One region of the Acidovorax sp. GW821-FHT10E03 genome, then DNA from elsewhere that is predicted to be linked to it. Evidence: riboswitches for the same ligand, from Rfam matches in the RefSeq annotation. Region 1 holds a riboswitch; the other holds the start of a gene.
What was found. A riboswitch is a leader RNA that binds a small molecule or an ion and turns the genes downstream of it on or off. The one in region 1 is predicted to bind glycine.
Positions count from the first base shown of each region.

Region 2: another riboswitch for glycine. It lies ahead of AC07OD_RS17335 (D-amino acid dehydrogenase); the one in region 1 lies ahead of gcvT (glycine cleavage system aminomethyltransferase GcvT).

Region 1 is NZ_JBWKMU010000018.1:38,507-46,913, reverse strand. It holds gene AC07OD_RS26460 (hypothetical protein) at 1-1,261, shown strand, start outside; gene gcvP (aminomethyl-transferring glycine dehydrogenase) at 2,183-5,092, opposite strand; gene gcvH (glycine cleavage system protein GcvH) at 5,163-5,537, opposite strand; gene gcvT (glycine cleavage system aminomethyltransferase GcvT) at 5,622-6,791, opposite strand; glycine riboswitch at 6,802-6,923, opposite strand; glycine riboswitch at 6,937-7,035, opposite strand; gene AC07OD_RS26440 (TRAP transporter large permease) at 7,066-8,361, opposite strand; gene AC07OD_RS26435 (TRAP transporter small permease) at 8,358-8,407, opposite strand, start outside.
Region 2 is NZ_JBWKMU010000009.1:153,208-161,614, forward strand. It holds gene AC07OD_RS17320 (rhodanese-like domain-containing protein) at 1-939, opposite strand, end outside; gene sorT (SorT family sulfite dehydrogenase catalytic subunit) at 1,160-2,371, shown strand; gene sorU (SorU family sulfite dehydrogenase c-type cytochrome subunit) at 2,512-2,817, shown strand; gene AC07OD_RS17335 (D-amino acid dehydrogenase) at 2,886-4,205, opposite strand; glycine riboswitch at 4,301-4,414, opposite strand; gene AC07OD_RS17340 (2-keto-4-pentenoate hydratase) at 4,631-5,413, shown strand; gene AC07OD_RS17345 (YXWGXW repeat-containing protein) at 5,453-5,905, opposite strand; gene AC07OD_RS17350 (YXWGXW repeat-containing protein) at 6,072-6,614, opposite strand; gene AC07OD_RS17355 (hypothetical protein) at 6,802-7,185, opposite strand; gene AC07OD_RS17360 (DUF6463 family protein) at 7,258-7,665, opposite strand; gene AC07OD_RS17365 (ABC1 kinase family protein) at 7,678-8,407, opposite strand, start outside.

The DNA of each region.
Region 1 (8,407 bases):
TATAAATTTTAGTTATTTTGCTGCTTTTTTTGTGGCAATTGTCACTGCGCTTGCATTGGTAGATGTGGCGGATGAGAGTCCGTGGTGGGCTTGGTTCGCGCCCATCTTTATGTTGTCTAAACCTGCGCTTCTCGCCGCTTTGCCCGCAATGGTTATCGTGGCGATTGTCAGTCGATCTAGGTTTCGCATGATCGCATTCGCCGCCCTTTTGATGGGATTGATCCAATGCGTGCAAATGATCATCAGCTCTCAGTCAGGTGTCATGCCGTTTAGGGAGAACGAGGTAGTTTTGGGGGTGAAAATACTCGCTGCCATTAAGTATTTTTTAGGCTTTTTGGGGATTTTCGCGGTAGGCCCAATTTTGGTGCTTAAAAAATCCATCTTCATGCTTGTGGGATTGATTATTCTATCGCTCAGTTTATATTTGATTGTTTTGAAAAAATCTACTGCCAATGCATTGATTTTGGTTGGGTTGTGCCTTTCGTTTTTTAACTTCCTGTTGAACGCTTTTGCATTGAGTGATTCATGGACCGTCAATGCGGTGAAGCTGTTGGGTATTCCGATTTATAGGCATACCATTGTTGGTTTTTTTGGATCGATTTTGTTGATGTGTGGGGTGTTTTGTCATCTCGGTCGCATGCTTGAGATGCATTGGGATCTGCGTCTCTCGAAGAAGTTGGTGGCGATTTTATTTTTGATCTGGTTCGTTTCAGTGGGTTGGTTCGCATTTTCGATTCGTACGAGTAAAGAGCCTCTCTCTCCCACCATAGGTAATTCTCAGTGGCAAGTGCTGGCGCCTGCGATTGAGGATGGGACTACGCCGCTTTGTGTTCCGATAAACCCGTGGTGGAAAAATGCGAATTGGATTTACCAAAGAGGCTGTACTTCTCTGAATCCGCCACCAGCATGGGAAGATGGGCACCTTCGGGTCAAGGAGAACCGCATTTTTCAAAGCGAGCCGCCCGCAGTTTTGCTAGATAAAAATGTGGTTTCGGCAGCTGTGCTCGTTAAACCGACGACGGCAGGAATGCACTTGGTAGAGGTGAAAATGCGCGTGCAGCTGAAAAGTGGAGATGTCGAATATTTTTCGGGCTCCCGCGAGGTTGATAAGGATGGCGGATTGATTATGTTGATTGGAAGGCGTGTAGTTGCCGGTAACGAAATTCAACGGGTTAATATTGAATTTAATTTACCTCTTGATGTCGCACGCGGTGTGAGAGACTCCGGCGATTTCCCAGGTGTTGCCTGGATGGGAAATTAGTTAATTTGCGAAACACCCATCTCTGGATGGTTTTTTTTATTTGCGCAAGGAATTTCTGTCGGTGAGGTCTTTCGCTTTCCCATTAACCACTGGGTGAACCGAGCCGTGCTTTGAATTGGCGAAGCGCCATCACGTAGCCCATAAGCCATAAAGATGGAGAGGGCGCTTGCGCCTCCATCCCTCAAGGGGGGAGGCATTGTTTTTCCTGTGACTGATCTTGGCCGTACCGCGCGGCTTCTGCGCATCCGCTTCGGGCCGATTCTGTGCGTGCTCGTCACCTCGCTAGCCGTTGCTTTCGTCGCTATCTGCCTGCCGGTACACAGCAAGCGTTGCAAGCGCACGCAGCAATAGTGCCAGTCGTTGGCCGCGCTATGGCGTATCACCGCACGGATCGCTGCCACTTGAGGTAGAACTACGCGGTGATCGGCTTCACGGTGTGAATGTGCCGGCTGCTGTGTTTGGTAGGCTGCGACCTTTGGCAACCCGGTGCGCATGGATGGCGAGATGGGCTGTCCACGACGGAGGGGGAGCCGTTAGTTGGCAGCTTATTTTTGCGGGAACTGACTCTCGCGCTGGAAGAAAGCGGTACACACCGATCCCTCCACTAGTCACTAGTTGTACCACTGGTCTCAGCTCCGCAGTCGCTGCCGATGACCCCTGCCGCTTTTGAATATTCGAGGTTGGACCAATGCTGCCCCCTCCCAAGGAGGCAGAGGCACCATCATCGGTGGTCACCCAGCACTACGACCTTGCTATTTCGCCAATACTTCGTACTGCAGCGAAGTACTTGCGCTGAGCTGGTACGGCGGCGCGTGTCGCCCCCCGCAGCCAAGTCGGGCAAATGCCGGATGCGCGGTTCCGGCGCGGCAGGTCCGCAAGCGCTGCGAGTGCTGGTCGCGGCGCTCAAGGCACCGCACGCGGTCAGGCGTAGTCGGACACCGGGATGCAGCTGCACGCCAGGTTGCGGTCGCCCCACACGTTGTCCACGCGCCCCACGGGCGACCAGTACTTGCTGCTGCGCAGGGCGGCCACGGGATAGGCGGCGGTCTCGCGGGCGTAGGGGCGGGTCCACTGCGCGCCCAGCAGGCTTTGCGCCGTGTGCGGCGCGTTCTTGAGCGGGTTGTCGTCCTGCGGCAGCGCGCCATTTTCGATTTGCCGGATTTCCTCGCGGATGGCGATCATCGCGTCGATGAAGCGGTCGATCTCGAACAGCGTTTCGCTTTCGGTGGGCTCCACCATCAGCGTGTTGGGCACGGGGAAGGACAGCGTGGGCGCATGGAAGCCGTAGTCGATCAGGCGCTTGGCCACGTCCTCGGCCATCACGCCGCTGGTGTCCTTGAGGCCGCGCAGGTCCAGGATGCACTCGTGCGCCACATGGCCGTTGGCCGAGGCGTAGAGCGTGGGGTAGTGGTCCTTCAGGCACGCGCTGATGTAGTTGGCGCTGAGGATGGCTGTCTCGGTCGCGGCCTGCAGGCCCTCGGCACCCATCATGCGGCAGTACATCCAGCTGATGGGCAGCACCGCGGCGTTGCCCAGCGGGGCGGCGCTGACGGGGCCGACCTTGCCGGCGCTCGGCTCCAGGGGCTGGTCGCCACGGCCGGGCTGGCCGGGCAGGTAGGGCACGAGGTCTTCCACCACGCACACGGGGCCCACGCCGGGGCCGCCGCCGCCATGGGGAATGCAGAAGGTCTTGTGCAGGTTCAGGTGGCTCACGTCGCCGCCGAACTCGCCGGGGGCGGCCACGCCCACCAGGGCGTTCATGTTGGCGCCGTCCACGTAGACGCGCCCGCCGTGGCTGTGCACCAGGGCACACAGCTCCTTCACCTGGGTCTCGAACACGCCGTGCGTGCTGGGGTAGGTGATCATCACGCAGGCCAAGTGCGCGCTGTGCAGCTCGCACTTGGCCTTCAGGTCCGCCAGGTCCACGTTGCCATTGGCGTCGCAGGCCGTCACCACCACCTGCATGCCCACCATCTGGGCACTGGCGGGGTTGGTGCCGTGCGCGCTGCTGGGGATCAGGCAGATGTTGCGGTGGCCCTCGCCCTGGGCCTCGTGGTAGGCCTTGATGGCCAGCAGGCCGGCATATTCGCCCTGCGAGCCGGCGTTGGGCTGCAGGCTGATGCCCGCGTAGCCGGTCGCTTCGCACAGCCAGGCACGCAGCTGTTCATCCAGTTCGCGGTAGCCCTGGAGCTGGTCGGCGGGGGCAAACGGGTGCACGCCGGCGAATTCGGGCCAGGTGATGGGGATCATCTCGCTCGTGGCGTTGAGCTTCATGGTGCAGCTGCCCAGCGGGATCATGCTACGGTCGAGCGCGAGGTCCTTGTCGGACAGCTGGCGGATGTAGCGCAGCATGCCGGTTTCGGAGTGGTGGGTGTTGAACACCGGGTGCGTGAGGTAGCTGCTGGCGCGGCGCAGCCCGGCGGGAATCAGCGGCTCCACGCCGTGCTCGAACGCCTCGAAGGTGGGCAGGGCCTGGCCGTCCTGGGCGAAGATCTTCCACAGCAGTTCGACATCGGCGCGCGTGGTTGTCTCGTCGAGCGAGATGCAGAGGTAGTTCTCGAAGTAGATTCGCAGGTTGGCGCCCATCTGCACTGCGCGAGCAGCTATTGATTTGGTAGCGCTGTCGGTTTTGAGCGTGAGCGTGTCGAAGCAGCCCTGGGGGCGCACGGGGGCGCCTAGCTGCGTGAGTCCCCTGGCCAGGATGGCCGTGTAGCTGGCCACGCGCTGCGCGATGCGTTTCAGGCCGTCCGGGCCGTGGTACACGGCGTACATGCTGGCGATCACGGCAGGCAGCACCTGCGCAGTGCAGATATTGGACGTGGCCTTTTCGCGGCGGATGTGCTGCTCGCGCGTCTGCAGCGCCAGGCGGTAGGCGGGCTGGCCGTGCACGTCCACGCTCACGCCCACCAGGCGGCCGGGCAGGCTGCGCTTGAACTCGTCGCGGCAGGCCATGTAGGCGGCGTGCGGGCCGCCCGCGCCCATGGGCATGCCAAAGCGCTGGGTGGTGCCAACCACGATGTCGGCGCCGTATTCCCCCGGGGGCGTGATGAGCGTCAGGGCCAGCAGGTCGGCGGCCACGATGAAGGCGGCTTGCTTGGCATGCGCCTTGTCCACATCGGCGCGCAGGTCGTCGATGCGGCCGCTGGTGGCGGGGTACTGGGCCAGCACGGCGAAGTAGTCGCCGGCCAGCAGGTCGTTCCATTCCTCGGCGGAGTTGGCCAGGCGCACTTCCAGGCCCAGGGGCCTGGCGCGGGTCTGGATGACTTCGATGGTCTGCGGGTGCGCGTCGCCGGCCACCACGAACACATTGCTCTTGCTCTTGACCGAGCGCCTGGCCAGGGTCATGGCCTCGGCGGCGGCCGTGGCTTCATCCAGCATGGACGCGTTGGCGATCGGCATGCCGGTCAGGTCGCACACCATGGTCTGGAAGTTGACCAGCGCCTCCATGCGGCCCTGCGAGATCTCGGCCTGGTAGGGCGTGTAGGCGGTGTACCAGGCGGGGTTTTCGAGAATGTTGCGCAGGATGACGCCCGGCGTGTGCGTGTCGTAGTAGCCCTGGCCGATGAAGCTCCGCAGAACCTTGTTCTTGGACGCCATTGCCTTGAGTTCGGCCAGCGCAGCGGCTTCCGTGGCGGGCCGGGGCAGCGACATCGCGCGGTTGCGCGCGATGGAGCGCGGCACGATGCTCTCGATGAGCGCGCTGCGCGAGGCTTCGCCGATCACGGACAGCATGTGGGCTTCGTCGGCTGCGTCGATGCCGATATGGCGGGGCAGGAACTCGGTGGTGTTCTCGAGTGCGGCGAGGGTGGGCAGGGGGGCTTGGGAGGTCATCGGCGGCGGCACAGTGCAAGGAAACACATTGGCCCGGCGGGGAGGCGCCGGGCCGCGGGGCATCGGAGGGTCAGGCGTTCTTGGCGAACTCGGCGTAGGCGGGTTCGTCCATGAGCGCATCGAACTGCAGCATGTCCGTCACATGGACCTTGAAGAACCAGCCGGCACCCATGGGATCGCTGTTGGCCAGCGAGGGGTCGGCGCGCAGTGCTTCGTTCACTTCGACGACTTCGCCGGTGACAGGCATGTATACGTCGGCCGCGGCCTTCACGGACTCGACCACGCCGGCCACGTCACCCTGGGTGAAGGTCGTGCCGACCTCGGGGAGGTCCACGAAGACCACGTCGCCCAGGGCGTCCTGGGCATGCAGCGTGATGCCCACGGTGGCGGCTTCGTGGTCGGAGATGTCGATCCACTCGTGGTCCTTGGAATACTTGATGGTCATGGGGGAAGCTCCAAAAAAAGGGGTAAACAGAAAAAGTGCCGATGCCAGCCGCCACTTTAGCCGGGCTCGGGCCGTTGCAGAGGCTCAGCCGCGGTGGTAGCGCGCGGGCGTGAACGGCATGGACACCACCTCCATGGGCACGGCCTTGCCGCGCACGATGGCGTTGACGCGCGTGCCGATGGCGGCAAAGGCTGGCGCCACGTAGCCCATGGCCACCGGCTTGTCCACGGTGGGACCTAGCAGGCCGCTGGTCACTTCGCCGATCTTCTGCCCGTCGGGGCCTTGCAGTTCGGTGTGCTCGCGCACGGGCACGCGTTCTAGCGCGACCAGGCCCACGCGCTTGCGCTGCAGGCTGGCGGGGTTGTCGATCTGCGACAGCACCTTGTCGGCACCGGGGAAGCCGCCCGCGCGCGCGCCGCCGGTGCGGCGCACCTTCTGGATGGCCCAGTTCAGCGCCGCCTCGGGCGGGGTGGTCGTGGTGTCGATGTCGTTGCCGTACAGGCACAGGCCGGCTTCCAGGCGCAGCGAGTTGCGGGCGCCCAGCCCGATGGGCTTGACCTCGGGCTGGGCCAGCAGCGCGCGTGCCAGGGTTTCGGCCTGGGACGCGGGCACCGAGATCTCGAAGCCGTCCTCCCCGGTGTAGCCGCTGCGGGTCACGAAGCAGTCGCAGCCCGCAATGGAAAAGTCGCCACCCGTCATGAATACCAGCTTTTCGACGCCGGGTGCCAGGCGCGCCAGGGCGGTGACTGCCTGCGGGCCTTGCAGCGCCAGCAGGGCGTGGTCGGGCATGGGGATGACGTCGCAGCGCTGGCCGATGCGTGCCTGGATGTGCGCGATGTCGCCTACCTTGCAGGCGCCGTTGACGATGACGAACAGGGTGTCATTGCCCTGGTTGAAGAACATCAGGTCGTCGATGACCGTGCCTTCGTCGGTGAGCAGCAGGCCGTAGCGCTGCTTGCCCACGGGCAGGTCGATCACGTCGACGGGCATCAGGGTTTCGAACGCGGCAGCGGCGCCGGGGCCGACAAGCTTGAGCTGGCCCATGTGCGAGACGTCGAACAAACCCGCCGCGTTGCGCGTGTGCAGGTGCTCGGCCATCAGGCCGGCAGGGTACTGCACGGGCATGGAGTAACCCGCAAACGGCACCATGCGGGCGCCCAGCTCGGTGTGCAGGGCGTTGAGGGGGGTGGTCAGCAGCGGGGCGGTAGGGGTGGTCAAGGCGGACTCCGGGGCAAATGGTGGCCGCGGCCCCATGGGTCGCGGGATTTGCCCTGCTGTCCGCTTTACCTGAGAGATTCACCGCAGCGCCCTGGCTGGCCGCGCGGCTTGCTCCTTCGGTGGATGGGTGCCGTGCTGCACGGTCCATCTCTCTCCAGCAAGGGAACGCCCGCATCACTGCGGGCGGTTGCCAGTCCTTTTGCCTGAGCGTTCGGCTGCTGCCTGCGCCTTCGGCGGCCCCTTTCGTTGATGGGAAGGGGCTCTCTCCTGACGGCCGCCAGTATATCCGCTGGAAGAAGCCGCGCAGGCGCTATTTGATGAACCCGAGCACCTTCGGCAGCCAGGTCGACAGCTGCGGGATGAAGGTCAGCACCACCAGCACCACGCCATGCGCCCACAGGAAGGGCACCAGCTCGCGCACCAGCTGCGACATCGGTACGCGCGAGACGTTGCAGGTGACGAACAGCAGCCCGCCCACGGGCGGCGTGATCATGCCCAGCGTGAGGTTGTAGATCACCACCATCGCGAAGTGGATGGGGTCGATTCCCAGCTTCACGGCCACGGGCGCGAGGATGGGCGCCAGCACCATCACGCCCGGCAGCGGCTCGATGAAGATGCCGAACAGCAGCAGGAAGATGTTCACGATGATGAGGAACATCCACGGCGAGAGGTTCATGCCCACCAGCCAGTCGGCCATCTGCTGCGGAATGCCCTCGATGGTCAGGATCCACGCGAACGCGGCCGACAGCCCGATGATGATCAGCACCGAGGCCGACAGCAGGGCCGAGCGTGCCAGGATGTCGGGCAGCGCCTTCCACTGCAGCGTGCGGTAGACGAACTTGCCGCACACCAGCGCATAGAACACCGCCACCACCGAGGCCTCGGTGGGCGTGAACCAGCCGGCGCGCATGCCGCCCAGGATCACCACCGGCAGCAAAATGGCGGGCAGCGCCTTCCAGGTGGTCTGCAGGATATCGGCCAGCGGCGGCATCCGGCCGTCGCCCTTGTAGTTGCGCTTCTTGGAGACGTGGAAGTTCACGATGCACATGGCCACCGCGATCAGCAGGCCCGGCAGCAGGCCGGCCACGAACAGCGCACCCACCGACACCGTTTCATCCTGCAGCGCATAGATGATCATGATGATGGACGGCGGGATGATGGGCCCGACGATGGCCGTCGAGGCCGTGAGCGCCGCCGCGTACGAACGGTCGTAGCCGGCCTTGTCCATCATGCGGATCAGCATCGACCCCGGCCCCGCCGCATCGGCCAGCGCCGAGCCCGAGATGCCCGAGAAGAAGGTCAGCGAGACCACGTTGGTGTAGCCCAGCCCGCCGCGCTTGTGGCCCACGAACTGCCCGGCAAACCTCAGCAGCACCTCGGTCAGCGAGCCGCCGCTCATGAGTTCGGCCGCGAGGATGAAGAAGGGCACGGCCATCAGTGGAAAGCTGTCGATGCCGGTGAAGGTTTCCTTGAGCAGCACCATCAGCGGGTAGCTCTCGGCCAGGATCAGCGTGGCCGCGGTGGCCAGGCCCAGCGCAAACGCCACGGGCACGCCCATGGCCAGGAACAGGCAGGCCGAAACGATGAGGATGATGGACGCGCTCATAGGGAGGCACTCGCATTCGCATCGAAGTGTTCATCGGCCGCAAAGT
Region 2 (8,407 bases), on a different contig from region 1:
CACATAGGCGGCAAACACGGCGCCCCGGATGCGCCGGGTCTTGAATTCCTTTTCGGTGCGCGTGTCCACCAGCGTCGCGCCCTGGGCCTGCAGGCTCTGCGCCTCGCGCGCGGTGATGCGGTTCACCCCGGGCAGGCTGGTGGGCGTGAAGAGGCCGAGCTCCGCAACGCGCCGGTACTCCGCGGCCTCGGGGCGCACGGCGACCGGGGGCAGGCCGGTGGCGGACGAGGCCCCGCCAAACCACTGGGCCAGCTTGCCGCGCGCATCGGCGGGCAGGTCCTTCTTCACCACGATGGAAAACCCGCCCGGCACCGGCTGCGAGGTGGCCAGCACGCGCGCGGTGCCCGGGTGCGCGGCGGACCATTCCGCCCACTCGTCCTCCCGCACCACGGTGGCGTCGGCCGTGCCCAGCGTCAGGGCCGTGAGTCCCGCCTGGGGAAACTTCTCGTACTGCACGGCCCGCAGGTCCTGGAACGACAGGCCCGCCTCGTTGAGCATGCCGCGCGCCATGTAGGTATAGAGCGAATCCTGCTGGGGCAGGTAGAGCCTGCGGCCCTTCATCGCCGGCACCGCGTCGATCTGCGGCAGGCCGACCAGCAGGTACCTGTCCGATTTCTGCGTCGCGCCCACCAGTTCATAGCCGCGCTGCAGGGCGGAAGCGGCCACCTGGGCGGGGCCGATGAAGATGTCGTGGCTGGCGCTGCGCGTGGCGCGCATCACGTCGGCCAGTTCGTCGCTGGTGGCCAGGGCCACCGTCTGGCCGGCCGCCTTGGAGAGCCCGGACTCGGCGGCCGTGCGCAGGATGGAGTGGGCCGCCTTGCGGGCCGTGGGCTCCACCGCCACCATGGCGGTGAGCTGGGCCTGCGCCACGGCACAGGCCGCGCACGCGAAAAGCAGCACCGCGAGCTTGCCACCCATGGGTCTCCAGTCAGTGTTCATGGCGCGCGCCCTCTCTCAAAAGAAAGGGCGAATATGCCCACGCCCTCCGTATCTGCGTACGAATGTTTCCGATGTTTTGTATTTGTTACGTTTACTAACGCCATGTCACGCGCGGTGCGCAGGGGCTGCCGCACAGAATGCGGCCTAGGCTGAAAGCCGGGGGCCTGCCCACCGCTGTCGCGAGCCTGCCTGTTCAATCATTATTTTGGAGACCGTTTCCATGAAAGATTCCATGACATTGCCGCGCCGCCACATGCTGGCCGGAAGCGCCGCTGCCTTGAGCGCGCTGGGCCTGGCCGGATGGACCGGCAGCGCCAGGGCGCAGCAGGCCGCCAGCCCCGCCAAGCCGCTGCCCGCGTACGCGGGATGGAAGTCTTCCGATGCGCTCATCGTGCACAGCAGCAGCACGCTGGAAACCCGGCGCTCGGCTTTCGGCACCAGTGTCATCACGCCCTCCAACCAGCTGTATGTGCGCAACAACCTGCCTGCGCCCGACGCGGCCATCCTGGACAACCGGGACGCCTGGACGGTGTCGGTCGAAGGCGTGAAGAACCCGCGCAGCCTCACCCTGGCCGAGCTCAAGACCCTGGGCGTGGAAACCGTGGCCACCGTGCTGCAGTGCTCGGGCAACGGGCGTGGCTTCTTCCCCAGCAAGCCCAGCGGCACGCCCTGGGCCGTGGGCGCGGCGGGGTGCGTCGTGTGGAGCGGCGTGCCGCTGCGCAATGTGGTGGCGGCGCTGGGCGGGCTCGCCGATGGCGCGGCCTACCTCACGGGCACGGGGGGTGAGAAGCTGCCCGACGGCGTGGACCCGCTGTCCGTGCTGGTGGAGCGCTCCGTGCCCATCAAGGCCACCGAGGATGCGCTGCTGGCCTGGGAAATGAATGGCGAGCCCATCTCGCTGGCGCACGGCGGCCCGCTGCGGCTGGTGGTGCCGGGCTACCAGGGCGTGAACAACATCAAGTACGTCAAGCGCGTGGCCTTCACCGGCGCCCAGTCGCAGGCGCGCATCATGTCGCACGGCTACCGCATGTCGCCCCCCGGCTCCAAGGCCAGCCCCGACCAGCCGTCGGTGTGGGAGATGGGCGTCAAGTCCTGGATCAATGGCCCTCTGCCCGAGAAGGGCCCCCTCAAGGCCGGCCAGGTGCAGGTGCATGGCGTGGCCTTTGGCGGCACGCAGGCCATCAAGGGCGTGGAGGTCTCGGTGGACGGCGGCAAGACCTGGCAGGCCGCGCGGCTCATCGGCCCCGATCTGGGCAAGTTCGCGTGGCGCCAGTTCGTGCTGCCGGTCACGCTGGCGGCGGGCACGCACGTGCTGGCCAGCCGCGCCACCGATGCCGCGGGCAATGTGCAGGCCGAGCAGCGCGAGGAAAACCTGGGCGGCTACAACAACGCGAGCTGGCGCGACCATGCGGTCACGGTGACCGCAGCGTGACCGGGCGCCCCCCTGAGACGCTGCGCGCCTTCCTCCCTGGAGGGGCGCGCGCCCCCCGGACTGGCCGTGCCAGATCCGCGGTGCCACTGGTGCTGGGGCGCATCGGTTTCCAGCATTTGCGCGTGCCTGCGCTCGCGGCCATGTCGAGCGTGCTGCTGCTGTGGACGGGTGCCGGCTGGGCGGCGGATGCCGCCGAGCTGGCGCGGGGCAAGGAGCTGTTCATCAAGATCCAGCCTGCCTGCGCCGTGTGCCACACGCTGCAGGCCGCCGGTGCCGAGGGGCAGGTGGGCCCGGTGCTGGATGAGCTCAAGCCCGACGCGGGCCGCGTGCTGCGCGCGCTCAAGGCGGGCATCGGCGTGATGCCTTCGTATGCCGAACGCATGAGCGAGAAGGACATGCAGGCCGTGGCGCAGTTCGTGGCGCACGCCACGGGCGCTGCCAGGTAGGCCGGGCGCTGGCCCGTGGTGGCAGCGCCCGCCTGCGCGGCGGTGCTGCAACCCCGCTGTGCTCCCGTTCAGGCCGTGGTGCGCGATGGCACCAGCGCCTTGCCGGGAGCGCAGCCCTGCAGACCCTGGAATGCAAAGTCCACCTCGGGCACCCGGCCGCTCACGATGTCGGCCAGGGCCTTGCCCGAGCCGCAGGCGTGGGTCCAGCCCAGCGTGCCGTGGCCCGTGTTGAGGAAGAGGTTGGCCACCTTGGTGGCGCCGATCAGCGGCACGTTGCTGGGCGTGGCGGGGCGCAGGCCGGTCCAGAACTGGGCCTGGCTGGCATCGCCCGCGCCGGGGAACAGCTGCTCCACGCGGCGCACGATGGCGTCGCAGCGCACCTGGTTCAGGTGGCGGTCGTAGCCGTTCAATTCGGCCGTGCCGGCGATGCGCAGGCGGTCGCCACCCCGTTCGTTGGTGTAGCGCGAGAACACGAGCTTGAACTCGTCGTCCGTGAGGCTCACCTGGTGCGCCTTGCCCGCATCCTTGACCGGCATGGTCACCGAATAGCCCTTGGCCGGGTAGATAGGCAGCTGGATGCCCAGCGGCTGCGCGAGCAGTGGGCTGAACGAGCCCATGGCCAGCACAAACGTATCGCCGCGCACGCGCTCGAAGCGGCCTTCGGCATTGGTCACTTCCACGTGGTCGATGCGGCCACCTGCCTCGCGCAGCGCGGTGATGTGGTGGCCCATGCGGAACTGCACGCCCGCCTCTTCACACAGCTTGGCCAGCTCGCGTGTGAACTGGTTGGCGTCGCCGGATTCGTCCTCGGCCGTGTAGGTGGCTCCGGCCAGCTGCGGGCGGATATGGGCCAGGGCAGGCTCGATGCGCACGGCCTCGTCGGCGCTGATCACCTGGCGCTCGCAGCCGAGTTGGCGCATTTGCTCGGCAGGGGCCAGGGCGCCGTCGAACTCTTTTTGGTTGGTATAGAAGTGCAGGATGCCCTGCGTGCGCTGGTCGTACTGGAGGCCGGTGGCCGCGCGCAGCTGCTGCAGCGTGTCACGGCTGTACGTGCCCAGGCGCACGATCTGCTCGATGTTGTGGCGCGTGCGCGCGGGCGTGCAGTTGCGCAGGAAGGACAGGCCCCACAGCCATTGCCGCATGTCGGCGCGCAGGCGGAACAGCAGTGGAGCATCCTCCTTGCCCAGCCACTGCAGCACCTTGAGCGGCGCGCTCGGGTTGGCCCAGGGCTCCGCGTGGCTCACCGAGATCTGGCCACCGTTGGCGAAGCTGGTCTCGGCGCCGGGCGCACCCTGGCGGTCGATGACGGTCACCTCGTGGCCGCGCTGTTGCAGGAAGTAAGCCGAAGTCACGCCGAGCAAGCCGGCGCCCAAAACGATCACGCGCATGATTTTCAAAGCCTTTCTGGGCTCTGGCGCTAGAACAACATGCGCTGGCAGCTATGAATTCAATAGCGTGCAGCTGGCGCATGAATGCCCAAGCTGCCGCTCCCCCTGTCCTTGGTACCTGAGAGATTCACCGCGCGGCCCACATGGCGCGCGGTTTGCTCCTTCGGTGCGCTTCGCGTTGCGCGAAGCGGCTCTCCAGACGGCTTTGATGAATGGTGCAGTACGGGACCTGAGCGTGTATGGGAGTTTGCGCCTTCGGTGAAGCGGGCGGGGCCGCTGACTCTCCTGCGGGGGCCATTCTAGGAGCCCGCATCGCGCAAAAACCGCTTTGTCCGCGCTAATGAGCCGCAATCGTTGCTGATGCTGCGGGCACGGGGTTGGCCATAATCCGCCGGAACCTTCGCCTTTCTCTCCAGGACGCCTTGATGCCCGATACCGCCTTTGATCCGCTGACCAGCGCGGCCGTGCTCACCATGGCCCGCCTGGGGCGCACGCCCCGTCCGCTCGACCTGCCCGCCGCATTGCGTCCCCAGAACGCTGCCCAGGCCTATGCCGTGCAGGACGCCGTGGTGCGCGAGCGCGGCGAGATCGCGGGCTGGAAGGTGGGCGCGGCGTCGCCGCAGGCGCTGCCTGCGCGGGCGGCCCTGGCGCGCGATTCGGTGTTTGCGATGGCCGGCGGGGGCGTGGTGCGCCTGTCCTGCGCGGGCTTCGCCGTGCTGGGTGTGGAGGCGGAACTGGTGTACGAACTGGGTGCCGATCTGCCTGCCCGGGCGCAGCCCTACAGCGAGGCCGAGGTGCTGTCCGCCGTGGCGTCGGTGCGGGCGGCCATCGAGGTCTGCGACACGCGCTACGCCGCCTGGGCGCAGCAAGGCGAGTGGAGCCGGCTGGCCGACCAGGCCTGCCATGGGGCACTCATCGTGGGGTCGGGAGCGGAGAGCGCGCAGTCGGTGCAGCCGATGCGGCAGCCTGTGGTGCTGTCGGTGAATGGCGCGCAGGCCGTGCGGCACGCTGGCTGGGGCAACCCGGCGGGCGATCCCTTGCGCCTGCTCGCCTGGCTGGCCAATGGCGGCGCGCACAGCCTGGGTGGGCTGCGCGCGGGACAGTGGGTGACCACCGGGTCCTGCACCGGCACCGTGATGGTGGCGCCGGGCACGGTGGTGGTGGCTGAGTTTCCCGGCCTGGGGCGCGCCGAACTTCAACTGGGCTGACCGGCGGCGCCCTGCGCGGCGCGCGCGCCGGGCGTGGGGTCAGTTGCGGCGCGGGTTGTCGGGCTGCTGGTCGCGGCGGTTCGGTACGCCGTCGCCGTCCCGGTCGCGGTCATGGCGGTTGGAGACGCCATCGCCGTCACGGTCCCAGCCGCCACGCTGAAACTCCCAGCGGCCTTCGCGTTCCACCCAGTGCGGCTGGCGATACTGGTGGCCGGCGCGGGCCTGCACCCAGTGGCCGCGCACCCATTGGTAGCGGTTGCCACGCCATTCCCAGTGGCCTTCTTCCCACACCTGGCCCCGGCGGGGGCGGGGCACGGCTTCATGGCGCGGGGGAGGGGGCGCGGGCCTCACCTGGTACTGCGTGGCGTGGTAGCTGCGCTCCGGCTGGCTCGATTGGACGATGACGGTGCCCTGCGTGGCGGCATGCGCCTGCGGGAGGGTCCACAGCGCCATCAAGGCGATGGAGGCTGCGGTGAATGTCTTGCGGGTCATGAAGGTCATGGGATTCTCCTGATGTTCCTTGCGGAAGCGGTCACTGCATGGTGGCGGCACGGGCAGCCGGGCCGCGTAGGCGCCCTGCGGGGGTGTGCGTAGGCGGCGAGGGCCAGTTCCTGGCGCGCCCGCCGCCCTCGGGGGGGCGGGCGGCGCTCAGGCCCCGTCAATTGCGATAGGGGTTGTCCGGGCGGCGGTCGTGGCGGTTCGGCACGCCGTCTCCGTCGCGGTCGCGGTCGTGGCGGTTGGACACGCCGTCGCGGTCCCTGTCATGGTCGCGGTCGTAGCGGTTGGGAATGCCATCGCCATCGCGGTCGCGGTCATAGCGATTGGGGATGCCGTCGCCATCGCGGTCCCAGCCGCCGCGGCGCATTTCCCAGCGGCCCCCATGCTCCACCCAGCGGGGCTCGCGGTAGTAGTAGCCCGGGCGGGCCTTCACCCAGTGGCCCTGGATCCAGACGTGGCGGTGGCCGCGCCAGTCCCAGTACCCAGGCACCCACACCATGTCGCGGCGGGGGCGGGGCACCACTTCGTAGCGCGGTGGCGGGGGTGGGCCGTACTGCACCATCACCGGCGCGGGCGGCGCCTGGTAGTGGTGGGGCTGCCCCGACTGGATGACGACGGTGGCGCTGGTCTGTGCCTGCGCCACGGTCGCGGCGCCCAGCGACAGCAGGGCGATGGAAGCAGCGGCGAGTGCATTGCGGGCCATGATGGTCTCCTCAAAATGATTCCTTGCGGAACCGGAGACTTCATGGTGCAGATGCTGCGTCAAGACGGTGTAGGCGAATTGCGAAGTCTTGTGAAGTTGTGTTTCCCGTGGCGGCAAAGGCGGGGCTTTTCGTGATTTCTTTCACGCCGGGGCGTGCAGGCGGCCGTCCGGTGCAGGCCTGCGCGTGTCAACGCCACCACACCAGGGTCGCCACCACCAGCAAGGCAAACCATGCAGGGTGCCTACCCTCGGTGGCATAGAACACCAGCAATCCGCTGACCAAGGTGGCCAGCCCGGCCACGTCAGCCACCCAGGCCCCCAGGTTGGCATCCCCGGATACGGTCCCCAGGCGCCACAGCAGGGCGCTCAGGGCCCAGCCCAGCACGGTGGCCAGGTGCCAGGTGCCCCACAGGATGCGCACCTGCCGCTCGTGCAGCACGGGCTTGCCGCCGGTGGGCACCACGCCCTGCGTGCGCAGTGCGCGAAACACGAGGAATTCACCCAGCACCGAGTGCGCAACGCCCACCAGGGCGAGGCCCCCGGCTGCCAGTACCAGCGCAGTATTCATCATGGACAGTTTTCAAGTCAATCAGGGTGGCCGTGGAAGGTGTAGACGCGGCGCGTCGATCCGTCTTCTTCGCCTTCAGCGCCTTGGGGGCCAGCACAGGGCCAGCGCGGGCGGCAGCGCCAGCCAGAAGCCCGAGGCGGGCATGAGCACGATGCCAAGCAGCGTGAGGGCCAGCAACCCGGCACCGAGCCCGCGCATGGGGACGGGCGCCATGGCTGTGTTGCGTTCGGCCAGCAGGATGGCCCAGCCCAGCAACGCGAACAACACGCCGAACAGCACAAACCAGACCACGGCGCCCACGGCCGGGTCTTTTTGCACGCTGTTGAAAACGCCGCGCCGCACGATCTCCTGCAGCTGGGTCGGAAACACGACGGCGGCATACAGCGTGTGCAGCAGCGCCACGGCCAGCATCCACGGGCCCTTCCAGCGGCTGCGAGGCGGTATGGCCGCAGAGCGAGGGGAGGGGGAGGTCAGGGTGGTCATGTGGGCGGGTTCCTAGGAAGAAAGAAGGGCGGGGCAATGCGTGCGCACCCGTGCACCCAGCCCCGTGAGCAGGTGCATCAGGCCCATCCACATGCGCTCGAACGCCGGCATTTCGCCGGGCACCTGCACCAAGTGATCGCCCAGCACGCGCTGGTGGCGGCCGGCGGTGATGGGTGGCGGCGTCTTGGCGCCAAAATCGAAAACCGCCTGCGTGAAGGGTTCCATCTGCCAGGCCTGCATGTCAGCCAGTGCGGGGGCGAGTTCGGCGGCGTAGGCCTGCACGGAGAGGCCGGCGTTGACGAGCCCGAGTGCCTGGTAGGCCTGCAGCACCAGCGCGTCGCGCTGCGGGTCGGAGGGAGGGCGCAGCAGTGCGGACCACGCCTGTGTCACTTGCGTCCGAAACCCGCCGGAGAGGCTGCGCGTGCAGCCAAAGTCGAGCACACCCACCGTGCCATCGGGGGCGAACAGAAAATTACCAGGGTGCGGATCGGCATGCACCCGGCCCAGCACAAAAGTGCAGTGCATGAACCAGTCCCACAGGTGCTGCCCGGCCTGATCGCGTTGCTGCTGTGTGGGTTGCGTGGTCAGCCAGGCCTGCAGGTGCTGGCCCGGCAGGAACTGCTGCGTGAGCACCTGGGCCCGCGTGTGCGACAGGATGGGCCGCGCCAGCACCACGCCGGGCAAAGCCGCGTGCTGCGCAAACCATTGCAGTTGCTCGGCTTCCTGCAGGTAGTCCACCTCG